DNA from 3 places in the Paenibacillus sp. FSL H8-0034 genome. Region 2 is predicted to be linked to each of the others. Evidence: riboswitches for the same ligand, from Rfam matches in the RefSeq annotation. Region 2 holds a riboswitch; each other region holds the start of a gene.
What was found. Region 2 has a riboswitch for ZMP and ZTP ahead of rpiB (ribose 5-phosphate isomerase B). Riboswitches for the same ligand answer to the same signal wherever they lie in the genome.

Region 1 (4,593 bases), 4.0 Mb from region 2:
CGTGATACCCTCGCCCGGTACAGCGAGCCCAATGGAACCGCAATAAATATGACGCGGCTCCTTTTCCAAGGATGAGATCATCTTCATGGTAGAAATTTTGGGTGCCCCGGTTATCGACCCACATGGGAACATGGCCTGGAATACATCGAACAGGGTGACCCCAGGTTGTGTATTGGCTTCTATGGTCGAGGTCATTTGGTACAACGTAGGATATTCCTCGATTTCAAACAGATGTGGAACCTTAATAGTGCCTGTCTTGGCAATCCGACCTAAATCATTCCGAAGGAGATCCACAATCATCACATTCTCTGTGCGGTTCTTCTCCGATTCGAACAAAGTTTGTTTGCTGCCCGTTATGGGAAGAGTACCTTTCATTGGCTTGGTACGAATGTGCTCTCCATTCCAGTGGAAGAAAAGCTCTGGTGAAACCGATAAGATCCGATAGCGCCCCACATTTAAATATGCAGAATAATTAGTTTGGACATCTCGCAAATCTTCGTAATAGGCAAAATCATCTCCAGTAAACTTAGCCTTCAAACGCGTGGAATAGTTGACTTGGTACGTCTCTCCACGAGCAATCGCCGCATGAATGCTTTTAATATGGTTTGTATACTCCACGCGGTTCGTACCTGCACTCCAGTCTGAAACGGAGTACATCCCCTTCGGCGCTATGTCGTCCTCTTCTACTGGCTTCTCATAGACACCAAACCACACTAAAGGAAACTCTGCATCAGGTTCACACACGCTGAAATGTCTCTCGAAAGCGGGTGCGCACTCATATGAGACATAACCGGCCACATAGAACTGCCCATCGATAGCCTCCTGAACCTTTTCAAAAATCCCACTGATCTCCTCCAATTTGTGGGTTTGCCAAATCTGCAGAGGCTTCTCAAATTTCATTCTTTTCTGATTAAAATCAATGATGATAGTTGGTTCAAGCTTCATATCCTACCCTCCGCTTCTGTTGCTTGATAACCTTTTAATCTATGCCAGATTACAAGCCTTTATAGGAGTCTGTTTCGTATAGAATCCAGAATCTTACATCGGAAATTACATACAGGGTTCCAGATACGACTGCGAGCTCATCCTTGCTCGTCATTTCAGATAGGCATTGTAAGGCTTCCTTCCAATCTGGCTTGAGGTACACCATGGTCTGCAAATCATTTTCCGCGAATCTTTAAAATAACCCATTCGAGCATTCCCCCTTAAAGTAAAAAAGCATTCGATCCTAAGATCAAATACTTTGCCCAGGCGTACGGCGATATGAATATGTGCTCCCTCGTGGTTCACCACGTTTACGCCAGTCACACATATCTAATATTCCATCTATACCAGTTAAATACGCAGTCCATAGATTAAGCTAGAACAGCTTTGTTACAAGAAAGATATCACAAATCGGTAGGTATAAGGTAACTGAATTAAACTATATCTGGTCATATCCTTAGGCTATAACGGATTCGTTTCAAAAATCAAATAGGAAATCACGATCCGTCAATGCCTCCACATGAAGGGTACGAACATATCCGTTTCCTTTTTTGGAAAAGAAATCGTGCTGCTTTGTACGTGTGCTGATTCCATTCAGGACTATTGGATTAATATCCTCCTCTGGAAATATAGGTTCGAGCCCCAGATTCATGAATGCTTTGTTGGCATTATAGCGGATAAATGCTTTCACTTCGTCAGTTAATCCTACAGATTGGTAAAGTTCCTCTGTGTACAGCTCTTCATTGCTATGCAAATTGCGAATAAGACTCTGAAGCTTATCGAATGCCGATTGCTGCTCGTTTTCATCCAATTGCGCATATATTTCTTGAGCGAGCATGCCAATATACAACCCGTGAATGCTTTCATCACGCAGTATCAGATTAATGACTTCACCACTACTCGTCATTTTACCTTGCCCTGCCAAGTAAAGCGGATAAAAAAATCCACTATAAAACAGATAACTCTCCAGCAATACAGAGGCCGCCATCGCCAAATACAAATCCTCACGCGTCTTAATGCCATTATAATATTGGGAGATCGTCTCTGCTTTGATTTGCAAGCAACGATTGCTTTCTATCCAGCTGAAAATGTTGTCGATCTCTTCAGTTGAAGCCAGTGTTGTGAAAATACTGCTATAAGATTTGGCATGAATTTGCTCCATCATCCCCATAAAACCGAGCACGGCTTTACGCTGCAGCCCGTCAACCCATTCAAGTATTTTGGGCATGCCAACGCCACCCTGAACCGTATCCAGCAGGGTCAGCCCCCCAAGTACTTTCATATACAGCTCCCGCTCGTCATGGCTCAGCGTCAGCCAAGACATTTGATCATCCGACAAAGGAATCTCTTCATCCGTCCAAAACTGCATCATATTTTGCTTCCAGAAAGTGTCGGTAAAATCATCATCCGGACGGTTCCAATTTACAGCTTTCCAAACACTCATTTTCATCTTTCCCCTTCCCCTAAACGGAGCAACTGATGCATTCTTCGATGGACAATCTGTTCGTCCGGGTATAATAGAGCGATTTTAATCCTTTTTTAGCTGCATAAATGTAGTAGCGAGCAAGCTGCCTTGTCGTGATGTCACTGTTAACATGGAGCACGGTTGAGATTCCTTGATCGACATGTATTTGAATTTCAGCAATTAGATCCAACACCTTAAATTGATCCATCTGATAGGCAGATTTATAGTAAAAGAAATTATCCCGGCTCATGTACGGCATCGGGTAATAGGTGGTTGAGTTGGCATAGGTGCGGGTTTCAATCGGCTCCACAATCGGCATCACGCTTGATGTAGCGTTCTGAATATATGAAATGCTCTGCGTCGGGGCAATTGCCAGGCGGTAAGCGTGATATAATCCATGCTTCTGCACAGCAGCCTTCAAATTCTCCCAGTCTTCCGGAGACGGAACTGGAATCCCGCTGAACAATAGCTTCACTTTGCTGGTAACCGGTCGGTAGTCCGTTGTCAAGTAACGGTCGAAGTACGTACCATTCGCATAGTCCGAATGCTGGAAGCCTGTAAATGTGACGCCACGCGTTTTTGCAATTTCCATGCTTTTTTCCAAGGAATAATAATTCATCATCATAAAAAAAGTGCGGACAAAATCTTGAGCCTCATCGCTTTCATACGCGATTTTATTTTTGGCAAGATAGCCGTGAAGGTTCATAGCTCCCAATCCGACCGAATGCAGCTCCCGGTTTGCTTTTGCAACACCCGGCGCATTGGCGATGTTCGTCATATCGCTTACGGCTGTTAGGGCGGTCATCCCGTCGTGGACAGATTCCCTCACTTTTTTCCATTCCATGACATTGGCAATGTTCAGGGAGGCGAGGTTGCAGCTTATATCCCGACGGATCAGATCCGGGCAACCATAATCGGTGATTTCCGAAGTTTCTTGCAATTGGAAGATTTCCGTACACAAGTTTGACATGTTGATCGTACCCAGCTTTTTCAGAGGATGGGAACGGTTGGCGTTGCTTTTGTTCATGATATAAGGATAACCCGATTCGAGCTGGATCATCGCAATTTTGATTAACATGTCCCGTGCGCTCATCACTGTCTTTTTACGCACCCGGTTATCGGCCAGCAGTTGGTCGTACATATCATCAAGATCCATATCATCCAGGTATTTTCCGTACGCTTGAAAAACAGAATAAGGAGCAAACAGATGCAACGGCTTGTTATCCTCAGCAAGCTGATAAAACTTGTCAGGCACAATCAAACCAATCGATAATGTCTTGAGCCGCATTTTCTCATCCGCGTTAATCTTCTTGCTATCTAAAAGCTCCATGACATCCCATCCAAAAATATGATAATAGGCTGCTCCTGAACCTCTGCGTTGACCCATCTGGTCTGCGTAGGAGAATGCATCCTCCATCAGCTTGAGTACCGGCATAATTCCTTTGGCCGCGCCCTCAACACCTTTAATCGGCTCACCACGACCGCGAAGCTTGGACAAATTGACCGCTACACCACCTCCAATTTTCGAAAGCTGCATGCAGGTACCGAGTACATAGTTAATCGAGTTGAGCGAATCATCGGTTTCCAGCAGAAAGCAGGATACCATTTCACCGCGCCTGCTTTTCCCTGCATTCAGAAATGTCGGAGTCGCCGGCTGCATTCGCTGCTCCATCATGGACGTGGCCAAATCCCTTGCTATTTGCATCTCACCGCCCGCCAGATACAAAGCTACAATTGCAACTCTGTCCGGATAATGCTCCAAGTAAATGGAATGGTCGTTGCTTTTCACCGCATAATCCGTATAAAATTTGGAGGCCGCCATATAAGACGGGAACTCGAAACGAAAGCTATGACTGATTTGGTAAATCTCATCGACTTCATCGTGAGTGTAGCGTTCATACACATTTTCATAATAATCGTTATCAATCATGTACCGAACTTTGGTCGAAGTATCAGCGAACTGGATGGTCTTCTGGTATACTTCTTCCATGAAAGCCGCTACGGCTTCCCTGTCTTTATGCAGCTGAAAAAAACCGTCCGCGTCTCGCTGCATAAGCAAATTGTTCAACTCAATGTGCTGCAATCAAACTCACCTCCTGAATAAACCTCTCTACATCCTTACTCGTTCCTGAAAGCTCGAATTT
Region 2 (4,593 bases):
GTGTTGTACCTTTCCCGGCCAAAATGTACGGGAGTCAAATTTACCCTGCTGGCGATTATGAAGCGCTTCGTGTATCGATTGGAGCGGCAGAGGGTCAAAATTGGTGGTGCGTGCTGTTCCCACCGTTATGCTTTGTAGATTCCGAGGTTATTGCCAAACCATCCAAGGAGCTCGCTGCAGACGTGGGATCACCTGCTGCCAAGGCGGGACAAAAGATATCGACAGACTTGAAATCAGAAGGAAAAAGCACACCATCGGACAAGCTTGTTCAGGCTCAGACTGAAGCAGTGCAGCCGGAAATTCATTTCTTTCTGTGGGATTTACTGAAGAAGATATTTGCTTAAATGATCAACTAGATCAACTACAGGGAAAGTCCCTGAAACCCAATACATATCATGATGAACACATGCAGGAATCTTGAACCATGAACCATCAAAGATGGACCCTGCACAGATGGGAGACCTAAGCGAATGACAAAATTATGGAAAGCTGCTGGCGACGATCTGGAGCTACAGGAGCTGACAGAGCCCGCGCGAATTCTTCGCGAAGGTGGGTTGATCGCGTTTCCTACGGAAACGGTTTATGGCCTTGGTGCCGATGCCCGGCAGACAGATGCGGTCAATAAGATTTTCATGGCAAAAGGACGGCCCTCAGATAATCCACTTATTGTACATATTGCAAATCGGTCTCAAATGGCAGAGCTGGCGGCTCCTCCGGATGAGACTGTTTCGCGTTTGCTGGATCTTTTTTGGCCGGGGCCTCTGACGGTCGTTCTTCCTATCAAACCAGGCGTTCTCTCCCCTTTGGTCACAGCAGGCCTGTCTACGGTTGGGCTGCGTATGCCGGACCATCCGGTCGCCTTGCAGCTGCTTAGGGCTGCCGGCTGTCCGGTAGCGGCCCCCAGTGCGAACAGCTCAGGTCGGCCAAGCCCTACAACAGCCGCACATGTATACGATGATCTGGCCGGTCGTATTGACGGTATTGTGGATGGGGGGGCTACAGGTGTTGGTCTGGAATCCACAGTCGTCGAATACACAGCACCGAACGGGGATGAAGGTGGTGTGCTTCATATTTTGCGTCCAGGTGGTGTATCGGCTGAGCAATTGATCCTTGCGCTGCCTGGCATCGAGGTGCGCGAAGCCTCTGTACATCCAGATTCATCCTTAGCGCCGCGTGCGCCTGGGATGAAGTACGCGCACTACGCGCCTCGCGGTGCGATGACCCTCGTTCAGGGCTCTGCTCCTGAACAGGTGCTCGCTCGCCTCCAGCGCGAGCTCGACCAAGCCCACGCACGCGGAGAGCGCACAGGCGTACTCACTTATCGTGAGCACGCCGATGCGCTGCGCGCGGATACCGTTGTCGCCTGCGGAAGCCTGGGCGACCTTGAAACCGTTGCGCACGGGCTGTACGCCGCGCTGCGCCAGTTCGATGAAGCCGGCGCGGACTTCATCGTAGCCGAGGCCTGCCCCGAAGCGGGTATCGGGGCCGCTATTATGAATCGGCTGCGCAAAGCGGCAGCCAGCCGTATTATCCACGTGTAGCACAGCTACAAGTCCATACTCAGTCATGATTCTCTACTTGTCCGCATATGTTGATGAAGAACAGGACAGGAGGTCGACAGGAGATGGACTGGGCGTCACCACTGATGGTGGGGCAATTCATAACCATACTGGTCATGGCAGTAGCCTTAGGTTTGGATGCATTATCGCTGGGTATCGGAATCGGGATGAAGGGCATACGAAAGTGGGATATTCTCAAGCTGAGCCTGATGATTGCGGTATTCCATATGGTCATGCCGCTTGTGGGTATGTTTATGGGCAGCTACATGGGCTCGTTATTAGGTGGAGTAGCAACGATAGCGGGAGGCATCCTGCTTGTGATTCTTGGTATACATATGATCTACAATTCCTTGAAAGGGGAGGCGGCGAAATCCGTTGATCATAAAACCCTTCTGGGCATGCTGCTGTTTGCGATTAGTGTCAGCATCGATTCATTCTCCGTCGGCGTATCGCTGGGCATGTTTGCCGGTGACCGTGCGCTGACGGTACTGATGTTCGGTACGGTAGGAGGAATCATGTCCATTACCGGATTGATGCTCGGCCGTAAAGCGGGACATTGGGTCGGAGAGTACGGAGAAGCCGTAGGTGGAGTCATTTTGCTGGCATTCGGTGCACGCTTTTTATTATGAATCGGATTCAGGGCTACAGCTACATATCCATTTTTACGTCTTTTGAGGTACAATAGGAATAGGGCTCAACAGCCAATCATCATAGAGGAGAAAGGCGGGGATTTCTAATGAACCGAATATTGTTTGTGTGTACCGGGAATACGTGCCGCAGTCCGATGGCAGAAGGTATGCTTCGCGCGATGCTGAAAGAGCAGGGGATGAATCACATAGAAGTCCGTTCGGCCGGGACCTCAGCGGGTGATGGCTATCCTGTTTCCACCAATGCGGCAATTATATTGCGGGAAAAAGATGCTTTGCAGGCGATTAGCTCTTCCTCATTAACAGGCTCTTTGCTGGACTGGGCAGATGTGGTGCTCACCATGACCACGAGTCACAAGCAGCAAGCGATCCAGCGTTTCCCTGCATTCGTAGACAAGATGCACACACTCAAAGAATTTGTGAGTGATGATCCGTCCGCTAAAGCGCGTATGGACGAGCTGGCTGCGTTGATTGCTGAGCTTCAGTTCAAGCAGTCTTTATCCCAGCAGGTGACAATGGAGGAACGCGCGCGAGTGAGACAACTGGAGCAGTCTTTGCCTGACTACGATATTGCTGACCCGTTCGGCGGATCTTTATCGCTATACAGACAGTGCGCAGCGGAAATCGAGGAATGCCTGCATCGGTTGGTACGACGTCTTAAAGCGTGAGACTTTTTTGAAAAAAAGTTCAAGGAAATAGGTTGTTTTACGGCTTTACAGCCTTGATCATTTCCGTTATGATAAGAATAAGAAGCAGGACCTGATGTAACTGGCGACGAGTGGGGCTAACCACAATGGAGCATCGGGGCATACGGCCGGTCGCCTGGGCAAAGAGCATTGCAGTGCTGATAGTGGCATGCAGTATGCTCTTTTTTCGTTTAGGATTCACCATATTTGATTTCATTTTTCTGTATGCATTACGGTATAATGGACAAATTGGATGACAATCAACTCATCATACGATAGTGTCCAGAAAACTTGTCAGGAGGCGCATCAAATGAAGATAGTAATAGGCTCTGATCATGCAGGCGTTCAGTTGAAGGATGGAATTATTAAACTTGTGCAGTCTTTAGGCCATGATGTGACAGACGTAGGCTGTCATAGCACGGATTCCGTGGATTATTCGGATTATGCGATCGAGGTTTGCAATAAGGTCGCCGCAGGAACGGCCGACAGAGGGATCTTGCTTTGTGGGACGGGAATTGGAATGACGATTGCTGCTAACAAAATCGCCGGCATTCGCTGTGCGCTTGTACACGATCTGTTTTCGGCCCAAATGACCCGTCAGCACAATGATTCCAACGTACTGGCAATGGGAGAACGTATTGTCGGACCGGGACTGGCTGAGTCCATTGTGAAGGTTTGGTTGGAAACCGAGTTTTCCAACGGTGAACGTCACGTGAACCGCATTCATAAAGTCATGGAATTGGAAGACAAAGTCACTCCTCAATCGTAATCATTCGTACAGCTTGACGAAGGAGGCAACGGGGTATGGACATTCAGTCACAGGTAGAACAAGTGCTGCGTGAGCTGGTACAGGCAGGTAATATCCAGGCGGGACAGCTGCTTGTCATCGGGACGAGTACGAGCGAGGTGCTGGGTCACCACATTGGCACTTCAGGCACAGAAACGGCTGCCCAGCCTATCTTCGCTGCGATTGAGGCCGTTCGCGCCGAGGCTGGCTTTTACCCGGTATTTCAATGCTGTGAGCATTTGAATCGGGCGTTGGTTATGGAGCGTGCAGCGATGCTGGCTTACCGGCTGGAGCCGGTGTCGGCGATTCCCGTTCCGCGTGCAGGCGGTTCTATGGCTTCGTATGCCTATAAACATTTGAAGCAGGCCTGTCTCGTTGAAGCCGTGTCGGCCCATGCGGGCATAGATATCGGGGGAACGCTGATCGGGATGCATTTGAAACCTGTCGCAATTCCGCTGCGTCCCTCAATCCGGATCATTGGCCATGCCTCGGTTCAGATGGCCTACACCCGTCCGAAGCTCATTGGTGGCGCTCGGGCTGTATATGTGGTAGAAGAGAATTCTGCTGACAACGGATTTTGTGAATAAACCCAACTAACTATCATGTGGAGGCTTACGAAGTAAGAAGTAAGTTATCTGCAAAAAACTAAAAGGAGGATTTTATTATGGAGCAATTACGTAAGCAGGACCCCAAAATCGTGGAGGCTATGAATCTTGAAATCGGCCGTCAACGCGACAAAATCGAATTGATCGCATCGGAAAATTTCGTCAGCGAGGCAGTGCTGCAAGCAATGGGTACCGTTCTGACTAATAAATATGCTGAAGGCTACCCTGGCAGACGTTATTATGGCGGTTGTGAGTATGTAGACATTGTAGAAGACATCGCTCGTGACCGTGCCAAGGAATTGTTTGGAG
Region 3 (4,593 bases), 7.4 Mb from region 2:
TCAATCAAAGATCCGAGTCAGGTTATAACCGATCAGGCCTTGGTCGACTGGCATATCCGCACAGGAGTTGCACTCATCCCATACAGCTCGCAGGCCAATGGTTTTTTTAGCGGAAAATATCGCAGAGAGCACGAGGTACAGCCCGAATTAAGCAATAAAAATATATACAGACTGTATCACAATGAAACCAACTTTACCCGATTGGAACGGATCGAAGAGCTTGCCCGACAACATAAGGCCACATCCAATCAGATAGCAGTGGCTTGTCTGTTGGCACAGCCCTTTCCGGTGTTTCCGATTGTCGGCTGCAAAAACCACCACCATTTGCAGGACAGCCTGGGCGCAGTGGACATTGAGCTGGATGGTGCTATCGTTTCTTATGTAAGCAGTTGATGTCAAAAGAAAATAAATTTTGATGCCAATGCCGGGTATCGATTGGATTAAATTATACACACGGAAAAGCGGTTTCCCTGAAGGGATTTCGCTCAAGGAACGGGTAGTTTCAATAACAATCATGGTTCAGGAGCATTTGTCACGGTGAATTATTTCAACTTCTTGATGAATTCATCAAGATCGATAGTTAAAGAGGTTGGTCTGTAAGGAAGCTGCTGAAGGACCAGATTACCGGAATAAATTGCTTTCCTGTCTGCTTGATATAACGACATGGTGTAAGTGTCATATTCCGCCGGATACTGATCGGCTGCTTGCAGACGGATGTGTTGCATTCGTTTGGAAATAGCCTGTATGATGTGGGCTTCTCGAATAATAATAGGCTTCCCGTCTTTAAGCTTTAATTCTATTTTATCGATGTGGGTCAAATCAAGATCCAGTATTGTACTTAAGGGGATACCTTCCTCGCCTGGTTTGGCATCTTCAACGATTGCGATTTCATAGGCGATGGTTTGTCCGGGATAGCTCATTAAAGTAAATTTCGCTTTCCAAACCTCTACAGTCTGGCCAATCCTAAGGTCATCCATGCTCAGTTGAAGTTCCTGCCCATATCTATGAATATTGGAATCATCGGGAAGCCTGATCCAATATGCTTCAGGAGTAGGATGTTCTTTACCGGACCATTTATTATAATTCACAACTAGCGCGCGTTTACCTGTATTATCGATGGATATGATGTTTCCGACAAGATCAGCCTTGTCCGAAAGAGTATACGTCGTAATCGAAAGAGGAAAATAACCTCCAAGTGATTGGAATACAGCGTTTTTAAGGGCTTCGACCTCTTCGTCGTTTAATTTCTCGCGGTGCTGGTAAAGTCTTCGGACTTCAAGCCTGGCAACATTATTTTCGGTATGCATCGAAACAGGCTCGATAGAGAATCTGGATAAGAGAGGCTCTAGCTCACGGCTGGAACGAAATTTTTCTTGGTAGAATGCAGCTGAAGGGGTAAGGGCTGCCGCTGAGTGTTGATTCTCGTAATGCTCAATGGCTTTAGTCGGGGCAATCCATTTTTCCCCTAAATAGGTTAATATACGATACCATGATCGGCAGTGATCTGATTCCGATTGGGTACCCTCAGTGACTCCTTCGTTGCAAATGAAGAGCTGACCAAGCGTCGTTACCGTCTGGGGGGAAAGTTGCCCTCCGTTACTTTCATCATCCGCAGGAAAATCGTATAAGTCCTCGACACCCATAAACGTGAGTTCCAAATGGACTGGGTAATATTTCTCTTTTATGACCGCAGGTCCGCTTCGCAACCATTTATCGCCATACCACGTCTTTACGAGATACCAGGACCCGTCCGATGGATTCGTTGTGTCCTGCTCACTTCTGCTTGTTTCAATTACTTGAAGCGATTGGAATGCTGATATGACACCAGCTGGCTTGCTATCAGTGGACTGTTCCTCATAAACAGGTGTATCGACTAGCAATGTAAGCTTTACCTGCTGTTCATTCCATCTCCCGCTTGCCAGAGCCTCTGAAGTGTACAACGTGTATATGGTTAAAGCAGCAATAAACACTCCCAACATAACTGAATAAGAATGCTTGAATGCTTTTGATGTTGGCATAATTACCACCCCTTTCCATATGTTAGACACAAAATAGAGCAAAAAGTTGTTCGTCATTTATTACTACTTAAGTAAAGGACAGGTTAGCGGAGTAGTTTACTTATTAGACATAACGTTATGTCTTGTAAATATTGGAATTATTATGTATGATTATTCTTAAGTGAATACTGTGTATGACTGGCGTAAACATGGAGAACCATGAGGAAGTACACAGATAAATAGCCGTACGCCTGGGCAAAGTATTTGATCAATGATCAAGTGCTTTTTTTTTATCTTCAAAATAGAAAGGTCAGGTGTTCAAAATGAAGATGGCTTTTATCCTGTTTGACCAAATGACAACGTTAGATTTTGTCGGGTTTTATGATGCAATAACACGTCTTAGAATCTTAAATCTTATGGAGGATGTGTCTTGGGATGTGTGTTCAACCCGATCGGAGGTTACAGATGAATTAGGCATCAAAATGAAAATAGAACATGTATCTCCTGACTTATCTCAATATGATTTAATATTTGTTCCAGGTGGATGGGGGACAAGAAAACTTAAAAATGATGTAGAATTTCTTACATGGTTAAAGACGGCAAGTGGTGTTAAATATAAGGTTTCTGTCTGTACAGGAGCATTACTATTAGGGGCAGCAGGCTTTTTAACTGGAAAAAGGGCAACAACAAACCCTCCTGCTTACGACATTCTGGAACCATATTGCGAAGAAGTAGTTAGAGCAAGAATTGTTAGGGACGGAAATGTTATTACGGGTGGTGGAGTGGCTACTTCAATTGACCTAGGACTGTACCTACTTGAATGCTTTACTGATGCAGAAACGGTTCAAAAAATACAAAAATCAATGGATTATCCTTACTATCAGACAGGTAAGCTCGATTCTGACTACATTGTATAAAGATACTTGTAAAAAAGGAGTAGTAAGCAATTTTTTCGACGGGCAGTTTAACGCAAAACAGGAGGTTGTTGTAACTTAGCAGCCGTTCTGTAAGGGTAGTTGAAATCGTTTAAAATTGTGTTGAGGGCAGACAGACGTAATAGAGTAAGAGGGAAACAAAATTTCCCGAAACAAAGGGAGGCAGGAGAACGTGTCGAACATGGACAAGGAAAACCAGGCTCTGGAGAAAGCGAAAATGGTGTATGAAACAGACGAGATCATAAGAACCGATATCCTGGCGGGCCTGGATGCCGAGCGACGGTCACTGGGCGTGCCGTCTGCCAGCGGTGACGTGGTCGTGGATCGCTCCACAGACGGATCGGAGTGCCGGATCGTGTTCGCCAGCCTACCGCCGGAGGAAACCGATAACCTGATCCGCCGGGAGCGGGATGCCGCCATCTCCGGCGGCTACAGCCTGGAGTGGAAGTACTACGGTCACGATACGCCAATCGACCTGCCCGAGCGGCTCGTCGCCGCCGGGTTCGAGGCCGAGGATGAGGAGGAAGTGTTGGTCCTGCCATTGGACGAGGCATCGCTGGCTGCCTTCGGTGACGGCGGCGAACATGAGATCAGGATCGTCCGAGAAGAGCGCGACCTGGTGGACTACGCCGAGGTGTCCCGCGAGATTGGCAGGCACAACGTGGAGGTGGAGCGGCGCGCGCTGGCCCTTAAGTTGAAGGAGAATCCGGACGAGATGAGCATCCACATTGCCTACGTTGACGGCGAGCCCGTCGCCTGTGGGCGGGTCTACTTCCGGCCCGGAGGGCCCTACGCCGAACTAGCCGGGGGTCGCACCAAGACCACACACCGGAGACGGGGACTGTTCACCGTGCTGGTCGCCTCGCGGTTGCAGGAAGCCCGTGATCGCGGCCGGACGCACGCCTTCGTCGACGCGCTGCCGACCTCCGCGCCGATCCTGCGCAAACAGGGCTTCCAGTTCGTGACTCGGACGCAGCCGTTTGTGTTGGAGCAACCGCGGTGAGCGCCGACGCTGATTGGGCAGAAAAGAGCAATGAATTTAATGAGTCACTATTTAAAGAAATGTCTGAAGGTAAGATATCGGACGATGAATGGTTTGAGATAAACAAACTGTACTTTACTAAGCATTATCTGGCAAGCGATAACCCAAAAGGTCAATCAGGTCATGATGGAAATGAACATGGATACTTTCATTCGCATCAGCTGCTGATTCATGTAATTCACTTCCTGGTGGAACAGTAGAACGGGGAGAAACACTTGAAGAAGCTGCTATTCGTGAGGTAAAAGAAGAAACGGGCTTAGAGGTTGAATTAAATGGTATTTTCAGTGTAAGTGAAGCGTTTTTTGTAGATAGGGAACATCATACAATTTTCTTTACCTTTAGAGGGAATGTAATTGGTGGAGAAATAAATATCTCATTTCCAGAAGAAATTGAGGAAGTTACTTGGATGAAACCTCAAAGAGCAGAAGAATACATACATCTACCAAGTGAGTTAAAGGGATTAATAATTGGTAAATCAATAGCACCCTATGTACTCAGAGGAACTATTAATCACAATTCTTAATACAGTTTGTTGAAGTAACAAAGAACTATAGTCGAGAGGCTTGCTTTGGGCAGCTCTTCTTTTGTTTATTAAAGTAACGAGCAGTTTTGCGCAGCA

Region 1: it holds a riboswitch for ZMP and ZTP, as region 2 does, so the genes downstream of both, pabB (aminodeoxychorismate synthase component I) here and rpiB (ribose 5-phosphate isomerase B) in region 2, are expected to answer to the same signal.
Region 3: it holds a riboswitch for ZMP and ZTP, as region 2 does, so the genes downstream of both, NST47_RS33855 (DJ-1/PfpI family protein) here and rpiB (ribose 5-phosphate isomerase B) in region 2, are expected to answer to the same signal.

Annotation. Positions count from the first base shown of each region.
Region 1 is NZ_JBBOBS010000001.1:4,181,739-4,186,331, reverse strand. It holds gene pabB (aminodeoxychorismate synthase component I) at 1-945, opposite strand, end outside; ZMP/ZTP riboswitch at 1,239-1,318, opposite strand; gene nrdF (class 1b ribonucleoside-diphosphate reductase subunit beta) at 1,463-2,428, opposite strand; gene nrdE (class 1b ribonucleoside-diphosphate reductase subunit alpha) at 2,448-4,532, opposite strand; gene nrdI (class Ib ribonucleoside-diphosphate reductase assembly flavoprotein NrdI) at 4,519-4,593, opposite strand, start outside.
Region 2 is NZ_JBBOBS010000001.1:209,241-213,833, reverse strand. It holds gene spoIIR (stage II sporulation protein R) at 1-344, shown strand, start outside; gene NST47_RS00940 (L-threonylcarbamoyladenylate synthase) at 471-1,541, shown strand; gene NST47_RS00935 (manganese efflux pump MntP) at 1,625-2,188, shown strand; gene NST47_RS00930 (low molecular weight protein arginine phosphatase) at 2,296-2,874, shown strand; ZMP/ZTP riboswitch at 2,961-3,041, shown strand; gene rpiB (ribose 5-phosphate isomerase B) at 3,203-3,661, shown strand; gene NST47_RS00920 (TIGR01440 family protein) at 3,697-4,266, shown strand; gene glyA (serine hydroxymethyltransferase) at 4,344-4,593, shown strand, end outside.
Region 3 is NZ_JBBOBS010000001.1:7,564,665-7,569,257, reverse strand. It holds gene NST47_RS33865 (aldo/keto reductase) at 1-393, shown strand, start outside; gene NST47_RS33860 (hypothetical protein) at 543-2,018, opposite strand; ZMP/ZTP riboswitch at 2,182-2,261, shown strand; gene NST47_RS33855 (DJ-1/PfpI family protein) at 2,321-2,914, shown strand; gene NST47_RS33850 (GNAT family N-acetyltransferase) at 3,114-3,935, shown strand; gene NST47_RS33845 (hypothetical protein) at 3,932-4,174, shown strand; gene NST47_RS33840 (NUDIX hydrolase) at 4,117-4,497, shown strand.